2 regions of the Vibrio japonicus genome follow, and region 2 is predicted to be linked to the other one. Evidence: predicted binding sites of a transcription regulator. Region 2 holds the regulator's gene; the other holds the start of a gene.
The links. The regulator MetJ, encoded in region 2, represses methionine synthesis genes. The targets are predictions, from matches to a motif close to TTAGACNTNTANANGTCTAA.
Positions count from the first base shown of each region.

Region 1: a site for MetJ is predicted at 1,803-1,822, ahead of metK (methionine adenosyltransferase). Genes of this name have one in related genera too.

Region 1 is NZ_CP102096.1:2,434,538-2,441,254, forward strand. Features, by position in the region: gene tkt (transketolase) at 1-1,585, opposite strand, end outside; gene metK (methionine adenosyltransferase) at 1,902-3,056, shown strand; gene NP165_RS11420 (DUF2189 domain-containing protein) at 3,325-4,122, shown strand; gene NP165_RS11425 (SprT family zinc-dependent metalloprotease) at 4,190-4,687, shown strand; gene NP165_RS11430 (endonuclease) at 4,766-5,467, shown strand; gene rsmE (16S rRNA (uracil(1498)-N(3))-methyltransferase) at 5,572-6,303, shown strand; gene gshB (glutathione synthase) at 6,317-6,717, shown strand, end outside.
Region 2 is NZ_CP102096.1:182,557-189,273, reverse strand. Features, by position in the region: gene priA (primosomal protein N') at 1-671, opposite strand, end outside; gene rpmE (50S ribosomal protein L31) at 976-1,194, shown strand; gene NP165_RS00915 (malic enzyme-like NAD(P)-binding protein) at 1,439-2,716, shown strand; gene metJ (met regulon transcriptional regulator MetJ) at 2,850-3,170, opposite strand; gene NP165_RS00905 (O-succinylhomoserine (thiol)-lyase) at 3,385-4,551, shown strand; gene NP165_RS00900 (bifunctional aspartate kinase/homoserine dehydrogenase II) at 4,551-6,717, shown strand, end outside.

The sequences.
Region 1 (6,717 bases), 530 kb from region 2:
TGCGCGCTTGTTGCGCTAGGTTCTGGCGAGAGAAGATTAGAGAAGTCGGTGCATCTTTACGTTCAATCGCTAGTTTCCAAGCCACTGCAGATTCAACCTGGTCACATGGACGCCATGTGCTCATGTTTGGAGTTAGACGTAGCGACGCCATTTGCTCAACTGGTTGGTGAGTCGGGCCATCTTCGCCAAGGCCGATAGAATCGTGCGTGTACACTTGGATGTTCTGAACTTTCATCAGAGCCGCCATGCGCATTGCGTTACGTGCGTATTCCATGAACATCAGGAATGTTGCGCCGTAAGGAACAAAACCGCCGTGTAGTGCGATACCGTTGATGATCGCCGTCATACCGAATTCACGTACACCGTAGTGGATGTAGTTACCAGACGCATCGTCAGCCGTTAGTGACTTAGAACCAGACCACATCGTTAGGTTAGAAGGTGCAAGGTCAGCAGAGCCACCCATGAATTCTGGAAGCATTTGACCAAACGCTTCCAGTGCGTTTTGAGACGCTTTACGTGAAGCGATGTTCGCTGGGTTTGCTTGAAGATCCGCAATGATTTGGTTTGCTTTCTCTTCCCACTCTGCAGGTAGCTCACCATTTAGACGACGCTTAAGCTCTGCGGCTTCTGCTGGGTAAGCTGCTGCGTATGCTTCGAACTTCGCGTTCCACGCTGCTTCTTTTTCAGCGCCTGCTGCTTTTGCATCCCACTCTGCGTATACGTCAGCAGGGATTTCAAACGCGCCGTATTCCCAACCAAGGAATTCACGTGCTGCTTTAACCTCATCAGCCCCAAGCGGTGCACCGTGACAGTCGTGAGAGCCTGCTTTATTTGGAGAACCAAAACCGATGATGGTCTTAGTACAAATTAGTGTCGGACGTGGGTCCGCTTTTGCTGCTTCAATCGCTGCGTTGATCGCTTCAGAATCGTGACCGTCCACTGCTGGGATTACGTGCCAGCCGTAAGCTTCGAAACGCTTAGGTGTATCGTCAGAGAACCAACCTTCCACGTCACCATCGATAGAGATACCATTGTCATCCCAGAATGCGATCAATTTGCCTAGGCCTAGTGTACCAGCCAAAGAACACGCTTCGTGAGAGATACCTTCCATCAAACAGCCATCACCCATGAATGCATACGTGTAGTGGTCAACGATGTCGTGGCCTTCTTTGTTGAACTGAGCAGCCAACGCTTTTTCAGCCAACGCCATACCCACAGCGTTCGTGATGCCTTGACCTAGAGGACCCGTCGTTGTTTCGATACCAGGTGCGTAACCGTATTCTGGGTGGCCAGGTGTTTTAGAATGAAGCTGGCGGAAGTTTTTAAGCTCTTCAATCGGTAGCGCGTAGCCCGTCAGGTGAAGCAGAGAGTAAATCAGCATCGAACCGTGGCCGTTAGACAGTACGAAACGGTCGCGGTCAGCCCACTCTGGGTTTGCTGGGTTGTGGTTGAGGTGAGAACGCCAAAGAACTTCAGCGATGTCAGCCATACCCATAGGTGCACCTGGGTGACCAGAGTTAGCTTGTTGAACACCATCCATACTTAGCGCACGGATTGCATTGGCAAGATGTTTACGAGACGACATGTCTGCTCCTGAGTAGGTTAAGCGAAACGAAATAATGGTTCATAATTCTCTCAAAGCGACAAGGGGTGTGCAAACGTTTTCCAAAACGAAACCTCACAATTATTGCCGCTTTCGATCCAAATCGTTCTCAATAAATTCAATTCCAGAAAATAAAAGCAAACGTTTGGTTATAACAAAAAGCAAAAAAGAGCTTGTAATTCGAGCAATCAAAACTAGAATAGCCGTCTAGATGTAGATACACCTGCATATATTAGTATTATTTTTCGCTGGAGCGTTTATCATGCCCCAGTTTTAAACCAGATATAGTGGAGCTAACATGGCTAAGCACCTGTTTACTTCTGAGTCAGTATCAGAAGGTCATCCAGATAAAATTGCAGACCAGATTTCTGATGCGGTTCTTGACGCGATTCTAGAGCAAGATCCAAAGGCTCGTGTTGCCTGTGAAACTTACGTAAAAACCGGCATGGTAATGGTTGGTGGTGAGATCACAACTTCAGCATGGGTAGACATTGAAGAGCTAACTCGTGAAACTGTTCGCGAAATCGGCTACGTGCACTCAGACATGGGCTTTGACGCTGACTCTTGTGCTGTTCTTAACACAATCGGTAAACAGTCTCCTGATATCAACCAAGGTGTTGATAAAGCTGACCCGAAAGAGCAAGGCGCAGGTGACCAAGGTATTATGTTCGGTTACGCATGTAACGAAACAGAAGTTCTGATGCCAGCTCCGATTACTTATTCTCACCGTCTTGTTCAAAAGCAAGCGGAAGTTCGTAAAAACGGCACACTGCCTTGGTTACGCCCAGACGCTAAGTCTCAGGTAACGTTCCAGTACGAGCAAGGTAAAATCGTGGGTATCGATGCGGTTGTTCTTTCAACTCAGCACTGTGATTCAATTTCTACTCCAGAACTACGCGAAGCAGTTATGGAAGAGATCATCAAGCCAGTACTACCGTCTGAGTGGATCAATAAAGAGACTAACTTCTTCATCAACCCAACTGGCCGTTTCGTAATCGGTGGTCCTATGGGTGACTGTGGTTTGACTGGTCGTAAGATCATCGTTGATACCTACGGCGGCGCTGCTCGTCACGGTGGTGGTGCATTCTCTGGTAAAGATCCATCAAAAGTAGACCGTTCTGCAGCATACGCAGCGCGCTACGTAGCGAAAAACATTGTTGCAGCTGGTATGGCTGACCGTTGTGAAATCCAACTTTCTTACGCTATCGGTGTTGCAGATCCAACATCTATCATGGTGGAAACATTTGGTACTGAAAAAGTACCACATGACACTATCATCGAAGCAGTACGCCAGTTCTTCGACCTACGTCCATACGGCCTACAAGAAATGCTGAACCTTCTACAACCTATCTATAAGAAGACTGCAGCATACGGTCACTTTGGTCGTGAAGAGTTCCCATGGGAAGCGACAGACAAAGCAGCACTTCTACGCGAATTTGCAGGTCTTAAGTAAAATAAGAACTCACTAATTCCAATTTCTAAAGAGCTTCTGGGCAACCAGAAGCTCTTTTTTATTGCCGATAAAAAGTGACCGACAAATTTGTATTTTTTAATCAAGAGGTCAATAGTTAAATGGTACTAACGAGATTAACGGCTTACCGCTGATATCTCAGTATCACAATAAACTCTTGCCCTAGATATGAAGTCACTCCAGCCGGGCATCGAGTTTCATACACGCCAGATTATTTTGGTGAGAACAGAGAATCGATCAAGGAGGATATATGCCTCGTACGGTGAATCAACATGACTTCAGCGACAAGCGAAAGGAAGTCTCAGATAAAGAGTACGCTCGCACCATACCGTGTAACCAATTGAGTATTTCAGCGCCTTTCCATTGGTTGGCTTTGGGTTTACACGATTTCGTAAAAATGCCACTGATCAGTGCATTCTACGGTCTGTGCTTTATGGCAGCCGCGATTGGTATTGTGCTTTTGGTGCAATGGCAAGGTACACACTTAGTCGTATTACCAAGCCTGATTGTTTATATGCTTATCGGTCCATTCCTCGCACTAGGTTTGTACGATGCAAGTTGGGAGCGTGAAAAAGGACACAAGGCTAGCCTCTTCCATTCCATGAAAGCGATTGGTCGAAACTCAACGTCACAGTGGGCATTTGCGGTATTGCTCGCCGTGTGTATGATCTTTTGGATGCGTATTGCTGCGCTCCTACACGCGCTTTATCCGTCAGTACAAGGTGCACCGCTTACCGAGTTTCTACCATTCTTGGTTATTGGCTCACTAGTGGGCTTTGTGCTTGCTGCCGTGGTGTTTAGTATTTCCGCGTTTTCAATCCCATTGATGATGGAGCGCCGCGTGGATGTGATGACCGCAGTTTTCACAAGCTTTAACGCCGTGAAATCCAACATTCCAGCCATGATCGTATGGGCGTTAGTCATCTGTGGCGGTATCTTGATCGGCTTCGCTACCTTCGGGATTGGGATGTTGTTTACCATGCCTATCCTTGGTTACGCCACTTGGCATGGCTATCACGAGACCATCAAGAAAAAACATACTCCTTAACATCCACACAAAAGTCAGTTTATGATACGCCCCAGCCACCGTGCTGGGGCAATTTTTTGGAGTCAAAGTGGATATAGAAACACGCTATCGAATTAATCAGGTCATTGCTCACTGCATCCAACAAGCAACAGTGGCTTTTCAACGCTCTTTTCCTCTCCCTTCTGTTAGCTTCAAACTCAGGGGAAAAGCCGCTGGTAAAGCCTACCTACAGCTCAATGAAATCCGCTTGAATCCAGTTTTGTTTAAAGAAAATCAGCAAGCTTTCCTCAATGAAGTCATCCCACATGAAGTCGCACACTTAATCACACACCAAGTCTACGGTCGTGTAAGACCACACGGGAAAGAGTGGCAAGGCGTGATGGAGTCCGTCTTTAATATACCAGCGAAAACCACCCACAGTTTTTCGGTTCATTCGGTACAAGGAAAGACATTCGAATACGGCTGTGGTTGCACCATGTACCCACTGTCAATCCGACGGCACAATAAAGTCCTGCGTAATCAAGCCAGTTACCGCTGTCAGCAGTGCAAGCAAACCCTTAGTTTTACTGGCAAACAACTCTCTTAGTTTATTACTTTCTCTTTAAGCTAAACCTTATTATGCGTGTTAGACTGAGTTATCTCATACTTTTCTAATACGCTATATATGAATTTATTTTCTGTATTGGCTGTCGCTGCAACTCTCTTTGCCAGCTCAGCGTTGTCTGCCCCACCCAGTTCCTTTTCCAAAGCGAAAAAAGAAGCGGTAAAAATTTACGCCGATCACCCCGTCAGTTTTTACTGTGGCTGTGATATCCAATGGCAAGGGCGTAAAGGCGTTCCGGACTTACAGTCTTGTGGTTATGAAATTCGCAAGCAACAAACTCGAGCGTCACGTATCGAATGGGAACACGTTGTTCCAGCTTGGCAGTTTGGCCACCAGCGCCAATGTTGGCAAAGCGGTGGGCGAAAAAACTGTACGAAGAATGATAAAACCTTCCGTTTGATGGAGGCTGACCTACATAACCTCACTCCGGCAATCGGTGAAGTGAATGGTGACAGGTCGAACTACAACTTCAGCCAGTGGAACGGCGTTGACGGTGCTACCTATGGTCGCTGTGAAGTTCAAGTCAACTTTAAACAACGTAAAGTCATGCCACCTGATCGCGCTAAAGGCTCCATTGCTCGCACTTACCTTTACATGAGCAAAGAGTACGGATTTAAGCTTTCAAAACAGCAGTCGAATTTGATGACCGCATGGAACAAAATGTACCCTGTTGATGAATGGGAATGTGAACGCGAAAAGCGTATCCACAAAGTTCAAGGAAACCATAACCCATACGTGTTTGAAGCCTGTAGAGCGCTTTAATCAATAAGGTGTTTCTGAGCAACAAAGAAACACCTTTTCCCCTTGTTTTTTCGCTATAAAGCATCCATGTTAGGAGTTACCTTAACTCTCTTGCTGGAAACCTCATGCGAATCCCACGAATTTATCATCCAGAAACCATCCACCAGCTTGGTGAACTATCACTAAGCGAAGACGCAGCAGGCCATATTGGTCGCGTATTGCGTATGAAAGAAGGCCAAGAAGTCCTTCTCTTTGATGGTAGCGGTGCTGAGTTTCCAGCTGTCATTTCAAATGTGTCGAAAAAGTCCGTCGAAGTTGAGTTGAAAGAGCGTGTAGAACGTAGCTCTGAATCCCCGCTCGACCTTCACCTTGGTCAGGTGATTTCTCGTGGCGACAAAATGGAGTTTACGATCCAGAAGTCGGTAGAATTAGGGGTGAATACCATTACACCGCTAATTTCTGAACGTTGCGGCGTAAAACTCGATCACAAGCGTTTTGAGAAAAAACTCGCCCAGTGGCAGAAGATTGCGATTAGCGCGTGTGAGCAGTGTGGTCGAAACACTGTCCCAGTTATTCGCCCAATCATGCACTTAGAAGAGTGGTGCGCAGAAGAATACGATGGTCTTAAGCTAAACCTACATCCGCGCGCTAAATACTCGATCAATACCCTACCAACGCCCGTTGAGAAAGTACGCCTACTGATTGGCCCAGAAGGTGGCTTGTCCGCTGACGAAATCGACAAAACCCGAGAGTATCAATTTGAAGAGACGCTACTTGGTCCACGCGTTTTGCGTACCGAGACCGCGGCTCTGACTGCAATTACTGCCCTTCAAGTTCGTTTCGGCGACCTTGGTTAAACGGAGAAAAACAATGATCAAATTAGGTATCGTAATGGACCCTATCTCGTCCATTAACATCAAGAAAGACTCTAGCTTTGCCATGATGCTTGAAGCGCAGCGCCGCGGCTACGAAATCCACTACATGGAAATGGGCGATCTGCATCTAGACCAAGGTGTGGCCGTTGCGGACACCAAAGTGGTTGAGCTAAAAGAAGATCCAAACGGATGGTACGAATTTAAATCTGAACAATCCATTGAGCTATCTGAGTTAGATGCGGTACTGATGCGTAAAGATCCTCCGTTCGACACAGAGTACATTTATGCCACTTACATCCTTGAACGCGCGGAAGAAAAAGGCACGCTCATCGTCAACAAACCACAAAGCCTGCGCGACTGTAACGAGAAGCTATTCACAGCATGGTTCCCGGAGCT
Region 2 (6,717 bases):
CCCTCCAACAAAAAGCATCCAAACCCTTGAGCACTGTTCACTGTCGCAATCGCCACAGCCTGTTCAGTATTCAACTTAGGTTTGTCAACGCTTGCTTCAACATCACCACTCCAGCGACGAATCAGCGGTTTCTTTTCAACAGATTCTATCCAACCCTTATCTGAAAGCGTTTTGAGTACACTCGAGCTGACTTCTTCATCAATAAACTGTTGATGAGGGACTGGGCCTACTTCGAGCATGTGCATCACTTTCGCCTGTTTCACTGCTCGACCAAAACCAATCATGAACTGATCTCGCCCCGCCTCTGTCAGTTGCCATTCTACTAATGCAGCAAAGTCAGCGTCTTTCCCTTTGCGTAAAGCACTTGGCATCGCATTGAGTAACGTTTCTCCCAACGGATACTGATAAAACTGACTGCACCATTGTAAAAGTTGATAAAGACTTTCAGGCCAAACTGGCTGATTGTCTAACACTTGCTTAATTGACTTTAGTTGCGCTTCGCTGAACTCCGAATGATTCACCAATGCAGTCACAATTCCCACCAGCGTTTGGCGTCCAAAAGGCACAGAAACACGGCCGCCGATAATCGGAAACAGATGCGGAGGAATGAGGTAATCAAATTGTTTATCAAGTGGAACAGGTAAAGCTACTCGGGCAATCTTTGGTCGCATACAAGCCATTGGAAGTGAGGAAAATGAACATAATTAGTCTAAGGGAAAAGCAAGAGGCGTAAAAGCCTCATCCAATGCGCTTTATTGCAAAGCCCGCTTTCAAGACCGTTGGTTAGAAATGGACAAAAAAGTATCACTTTCTGCGGTAAATAGGTTGATCCTAGCCAGTGTATTCATTAATATATCGCGCCTTAGTGATATGGCTTGCTTTTTGAGCAGCGGTATCCAAGATAATTTTATTAACTACGTGTGGTGTCCGGCTAAGACTCGGATAGCGACGCGGCCTATATTTAGAGGTTCTCCCATGAAAACTGGTATCCACCCAGAATACAAAGCAATCAAAGCGACTTGTTCTTGTGGTAACTCTTTCGAGTTCAACTCAACTCTAGCGAAAGATTCTATCCACCTAGACGTTTGTGACAAATGTCACCCATTCTACACTGGTAAGCAACGTATCGTTGATACAGGCGGCCGTGTTGATCGCTTCAACAAGCGTTTCGGTGCTCTATCAAGCAAGAAGTAATCTCTTCTTTGTAAGCAAATTTAAAAAGGACGCTACGGCGTCCTTTTTTATTTCTGACTTTAAAACAGCAGTTTATGATGACAATGATTGTCATATTCAGAGGCATCTCTCCCTATCTGGTCTTATCTCCAGTCAATTCCAATATTTTGTGATTATCCGTCGCATTACAACCTTTGCAGCTTGACTTAGTTACTCTAAAATGGATTTCCCCTTTCCTTATAATTATTAATGAGTACCCACATCCATGTCAGAAGACAATCGCGAAGAATTATCCCCTGAAGAACAATTCCGCCAGCAAGCACTTGACTATCATGCATACCCAACGGCGGGTAAAATTTCAGTTGAGCTCACCACTCCAGCAGAAACAGCTGGTGATCTGGCACTGGCATACAGCCCAGGTGTCGCTGAGCCAGTTCGTGAAATCGCGCAAAATCCAGAGAATATTTACAAATACACTGCCAAAGGCAATATGGTCGCTGTTATCTCTAACGGTACCGCAATTCTTGGTTTAGGTAATTTAGGTCCAATGGCATCTAAGCCTGTTATGGAAGGTAAAGCACTTCTGTTCAAACGTTTTGCCGGCTTAGATTCTATTGATATTCAAGTAAAGCACCGCACTATTGACGAGTTTGTTGATACAGTAGCAAACATCGCAGACACTTTTGGTGGTATTAACTTAGAAGATATCAAAGCACCTGATTGCTTTGAGATTGAAAAACAGCTTATTGAACGCTGTGACGTGCCTGTTTTCCACGATGATCAACACGGCACAGCTATCGTCACTGCAGCAGGTATGTTGAACGCAATTGAGCTGCAAGGTAAAAAGCTTGAAGAAACAACCATTGTTTGTTTGGGCGCGGGTGCAGCCGCTGTCGCATGTATGGAGCTACTGATTAAGTGTGGCGCTATGCGTGAAAAAATCTACATGCTTGACCGCAAAGGCGTTATCCACACTCGTCGCGACGACCTAAATGAATACAAGCAACTCTTTGCCAACAATACAGATAAACGCACTCTTGAAGACGTAATCGAAGGCGCAGACCTATTCCTTGGTGTATCAGGTCCAAACCTATTACCACCAGAAGCACTAAAACTCATGGCCGATAAGCCTATTGTGTTTGCGTGTTCTAACCCAGATCCAGAGATCAAACCAGAACTTGCACATGAAGTCCGCAATGACCTCATCATGGGTACTGGCCGCAGTGATTACCCTAACCAAGTCAATAACGTTCTTTGTTTCCCATTCATCTTCCGCGGGGCATTGGATGTTCGTGCTAGTGAAATTAATGATGAAATGAAACTGGCAGCGGTTGAAGCAATTCGTCAGCTAGCGAAAGAAGACGTTCCAGCTGAAGTGTTAAAAGCAGCAGGCGTGGATAGCCTAGAATTCGGTCCTGGCTACATCATTCCAAAGCCTATGGACTCTCGTTTACTTCCGCGCGTAGCTAAAGCCGTCGCGCAAGCGGCCGTTGATTCAGGTGTCGCTCGTATCGAAATGCCTGAAGGATACATGGAAGGTTAATTTCCTACTCTCAAACAAAAGCCGCTGATATCAATCAGCGGCTTTTTTATCTCACGGTAGCCAGCATCAGCGAAAATAATGGTGCGTTTGTTACTGCTTTTCTGCTCTCGACACTCTATGTGACAAGAGATTTTTATTCTTCGTCAAACGCTTCGAACTCAATGCCCATTTCCGTCATCAGACGCTTCACTTCTGCAGGGATATCATCTGGGCGGTCTTTACGTAGATCTTCATCCGTCGGAAGTGGCTGGCCAGTGTAGGCATGTAGAAATGCTTCGCACAATAGCTCACTATTTGTCGCATGGCGTAGATTGTTAATCTGACGGCGTGTACGCTCGTCAGTGAGTACCTTTAATACTTTCAGTGGAATCGAAACAGTAATTTTTTTTACTTGTTCACTTTTCTTTCCATGTTCAGCGTACGGGCTAATGTATTCGCCATTCCAGTCTGCCATTGCGCACCTTTAATAATTTTTGATGGATAAAAATCAGAAGGCGTAATTTTAGCGGGATTTATGGCCATAAGCAAAGACATATGGACGTCCAGAAGTGTTGACGTCTCAAAGGATGATAAGTAAAGTATCTAAGTATGGAACTGGATTATCTCTATCTAACACAGATATAGCGTAATCCCTGCAAGTTGTCACCACTGTGCGAAAGGAAACACTTATGAGCGCCCGCAAGCCAGCCACAATCGCGGTACGTACTGGTATCGAGTCAGACACACAACATCATGCTGTTGTCCCCCCAATTTATCTTTCGACCAACTATGGATTTCCTGCGTTTGGAGAAGTCCCAACATATGACTACACCCGTTCAGGTAACCCCAACAGAGGATTACTTGAAACGGCACTATACGAGTTAGAATCAGGCAAAGGAGCCGTGGTTACAAATTGCGGAACGTCAGCACTCAACCTTTGGGTATCCGCATTTCTTGGTCCAGATGATCTGATTGTCGCACCACATGACTGCTACGGTGGGACCTACCGCTTGTTTAATACACGCGCTCAGAAAGGTGATTTTAAAGTTCTGTTTATCGATCAATCAGATGAGCAGGCATTGTCTGACGCTTTGGCACAAAAGCCTAAGCTTGTTCTTCTAGAAACCCCCTCTAACCCACTTGTTCGCGTGGTCGACATTGAGAAAATATGTACCCAAGCGAAAAAAATCGGCGCTTTGGTAGCAGTAGACAATACGTTTTTGACACCTGTATTCCAAAAACCTTTAGAGCTTGGTGCAGACTTTGTTATTCACTCAACGACAAAATACATTAATGGCCATTCTGATGTGATCGGTGGTGTCATCGTCACCAAAACAGAAGAACACGCGGAAGAACTTTCATGGTGGGGAAACTGTATCGGTGCGACAGGTACTCCTTTTGATAGCTACATGACTTTACGTGGTATCCGTACATTGGGTGCCCGTATGCGTGTACATGAAGAAAGCTCTGCGCAGATCCTGAACTTCCTTAAAGACCAAGAGCTTGTTGGTACGATCTACCACCCTAGCCTCCCAGAGCACCCTGGGCACGATATCGCGAAAAAACAGCAATCTGGATTTGGTTCCATGCTTAGCTTCGAATTTTCTGGCAGTTTTGAGCAACTGAAAGTCTTCGTAGAAAAATTAGAGCTATTCTCTTTAGCTGAGTCTTTAGGTGGCGTAGAAAGCCTTATCTGCCATCCTGCATCTATGACGCATCGTGCGATGGGTGAAGAGGCGCTTGCTGAGGCTGGCGTTTCACAATTGCTCTTGCGCCTGTCTGTAGGCTTGGAAGACGCAGAAGATCTTATCTCAGATCTAGAGCAAGCCTTCCTTATTGCTAAGGAGAGTATCTAATGACCTTAGCCCGTCAGCTTCACAAGTTTGGAGGTAGTAGCCTAGCCGATCCTGAGTGCTACCGCCGAGTCGTCAACATCCTAAAAGAATACTCAAATACTGAAGATCTTATCGTTGTCTCTGCAGCAGGAAAAACAACGAATCGATTATTGGAGTTCTTAGATGCGCTGAACAAAGATGGACGAATCGCTCACGAAGTTTTGCAATCTCTCAGGCAGTTCCAACTATCACTAGTCGATGAACTTATCGAAGATGAAAAAAAAGAAGCATTACTTGCTGCATTGCACGATGAGTTTTCAACGTTAGGTGAGTTAACCGCCCCTCTTACCAACGCTCAAAAAGCAGCAGTATTAGGACACGGTGAAGTATGGTCCTCTCGCCTATTAGCCGCACTACTGATGCAATCTGAGTTGCCTGCTGTCAGTCAAGATGCACGCGCTTTCTTACGTGCGGAATCCGGTGCGCAGCCAGAGGTCGATTACGGTACTTCGTATCCACTGGCTAAAGAAGTACTTGCTCAGCATGCTCATCATAGAATCGTAATTACCGGGTTTATGGCTCAAAACGCTGCAGGGCAAACGGTGCTACTCGGCCGTAATGGCTCTGACTATTCTGCAACAGTGATCGGTGCGTTAGCGGAAGTCTCACGTGTGACGATTTGGAGTGACGTAGAAGGTGTGTTTAGTGCAGATCCTCGCATAGTGTCGGATGCATGTTTGTTGCCTCTACTTCGACTTGATGAAGCGAGCGAACTAGCACGACTGGCCGCGCCTGTATTGCACAGCCGAACATTACAGCCCGTCGCGCAAAGTTCTATGGATCTACACCTACGTTGTAGCTATGCACCAGAATCTGGCTCTAGCCGTATTGAAAGAGTATTAGCATCTGGACGCGGTGCAAAGATTATTTCTTCACTTGATGAAGTATTAATTGTAAAGCTCATTTTTGCATCGGGCCACGACTTCGATCGACTAGAAAAAGAAGTGCTTGCGAACCTTAAACGCGCGCAACTAGAACCGCTGACCTATGAAGTCCAAAAAGATAAACACAGCTTAAGACTTGCATATACGGCAGAGATTGCCGGCGGAGCGTTAGAGTATCTACAAGATGCAGCGATTGAAGCTGAAATCAAGCTCAAAGAAGGTTATTCCCTTGTCGCCGTTGTTGGCGCAGGCGTAACGAAAAATGCCAACCATTGCTATGGCTTCTACCAAAAGCTGAAAGCTGCACCCGTTGAGTTTGTTTCAGAATCTCCATCGGGACTCAGCCTTATCGCAGTGCTTAGACGAACCGACACCGCTACTCTGGTTGCATCGATTCATAGTCAATTGTTCCAAGCTCAAAAACGCATAGGTATCGCACTATGCGGTAAAGGCAATATTGGCTCTAGCTGGCTGACATTGTTTGCCGAACAGAAATCAGAGCTTGAGAAGCGTCGAGGCATGAGTTTCGAACTTATCTCTGTCGTAGACAGCCAAACTTACTGGTTTAACTCAGAAGGTATAGACCCATCAACCGTTAGCGACCGCTTTGATGATGAATCTATTGCATACAGTGAAGGTGAGTGGATTAAAAAACTTGGCTCCGTTCAAGGCTACGACGATGTCGTTGTTCTAGATGTAACAGCGAGTAAGGATTTAGCCGAAAGATATTTAGAAATAGCAGAGCAAGGGATGCATTTAATCTCGGCGAACAAAGTCGCTGGCTCAGCTCCGAGTCACTACTACCACCAAGTTCAAGATGCCTTCTCTAAAATCAACCGCTATTGGTTATACAACGCAACAGTTGGAGCTGGACTTCCTATTAACCATACAGTCAGAGACTTGCGCGAGAGTGGCGATGAAATTCAAGCGCTATCAGGCATTTTTTCTGGAACACTCTCTTGGTTATTCCAACAGTATGACGGCTCTGTACCGTTTGCCGAGTTAATCGATTTGGCATGGCAACAAGGCTTAACCGAACCTGATCCACGTCACGATCTTGATGGTTCTGACGTTATGCGTAAGCTGGTGATATTAGCAAGAGAGGCCGGACTCAACCTAGAGCCCGAATCTGTAAAGGTTGAAAGCCTAGTGCCTGAAGATCTGACAGGAATCTCCTTGGACGACTTCCTAGATAAAAGCCAACGACTCAGTGAACTGCTTGCAGAGCGATTAGCGAAAGCGC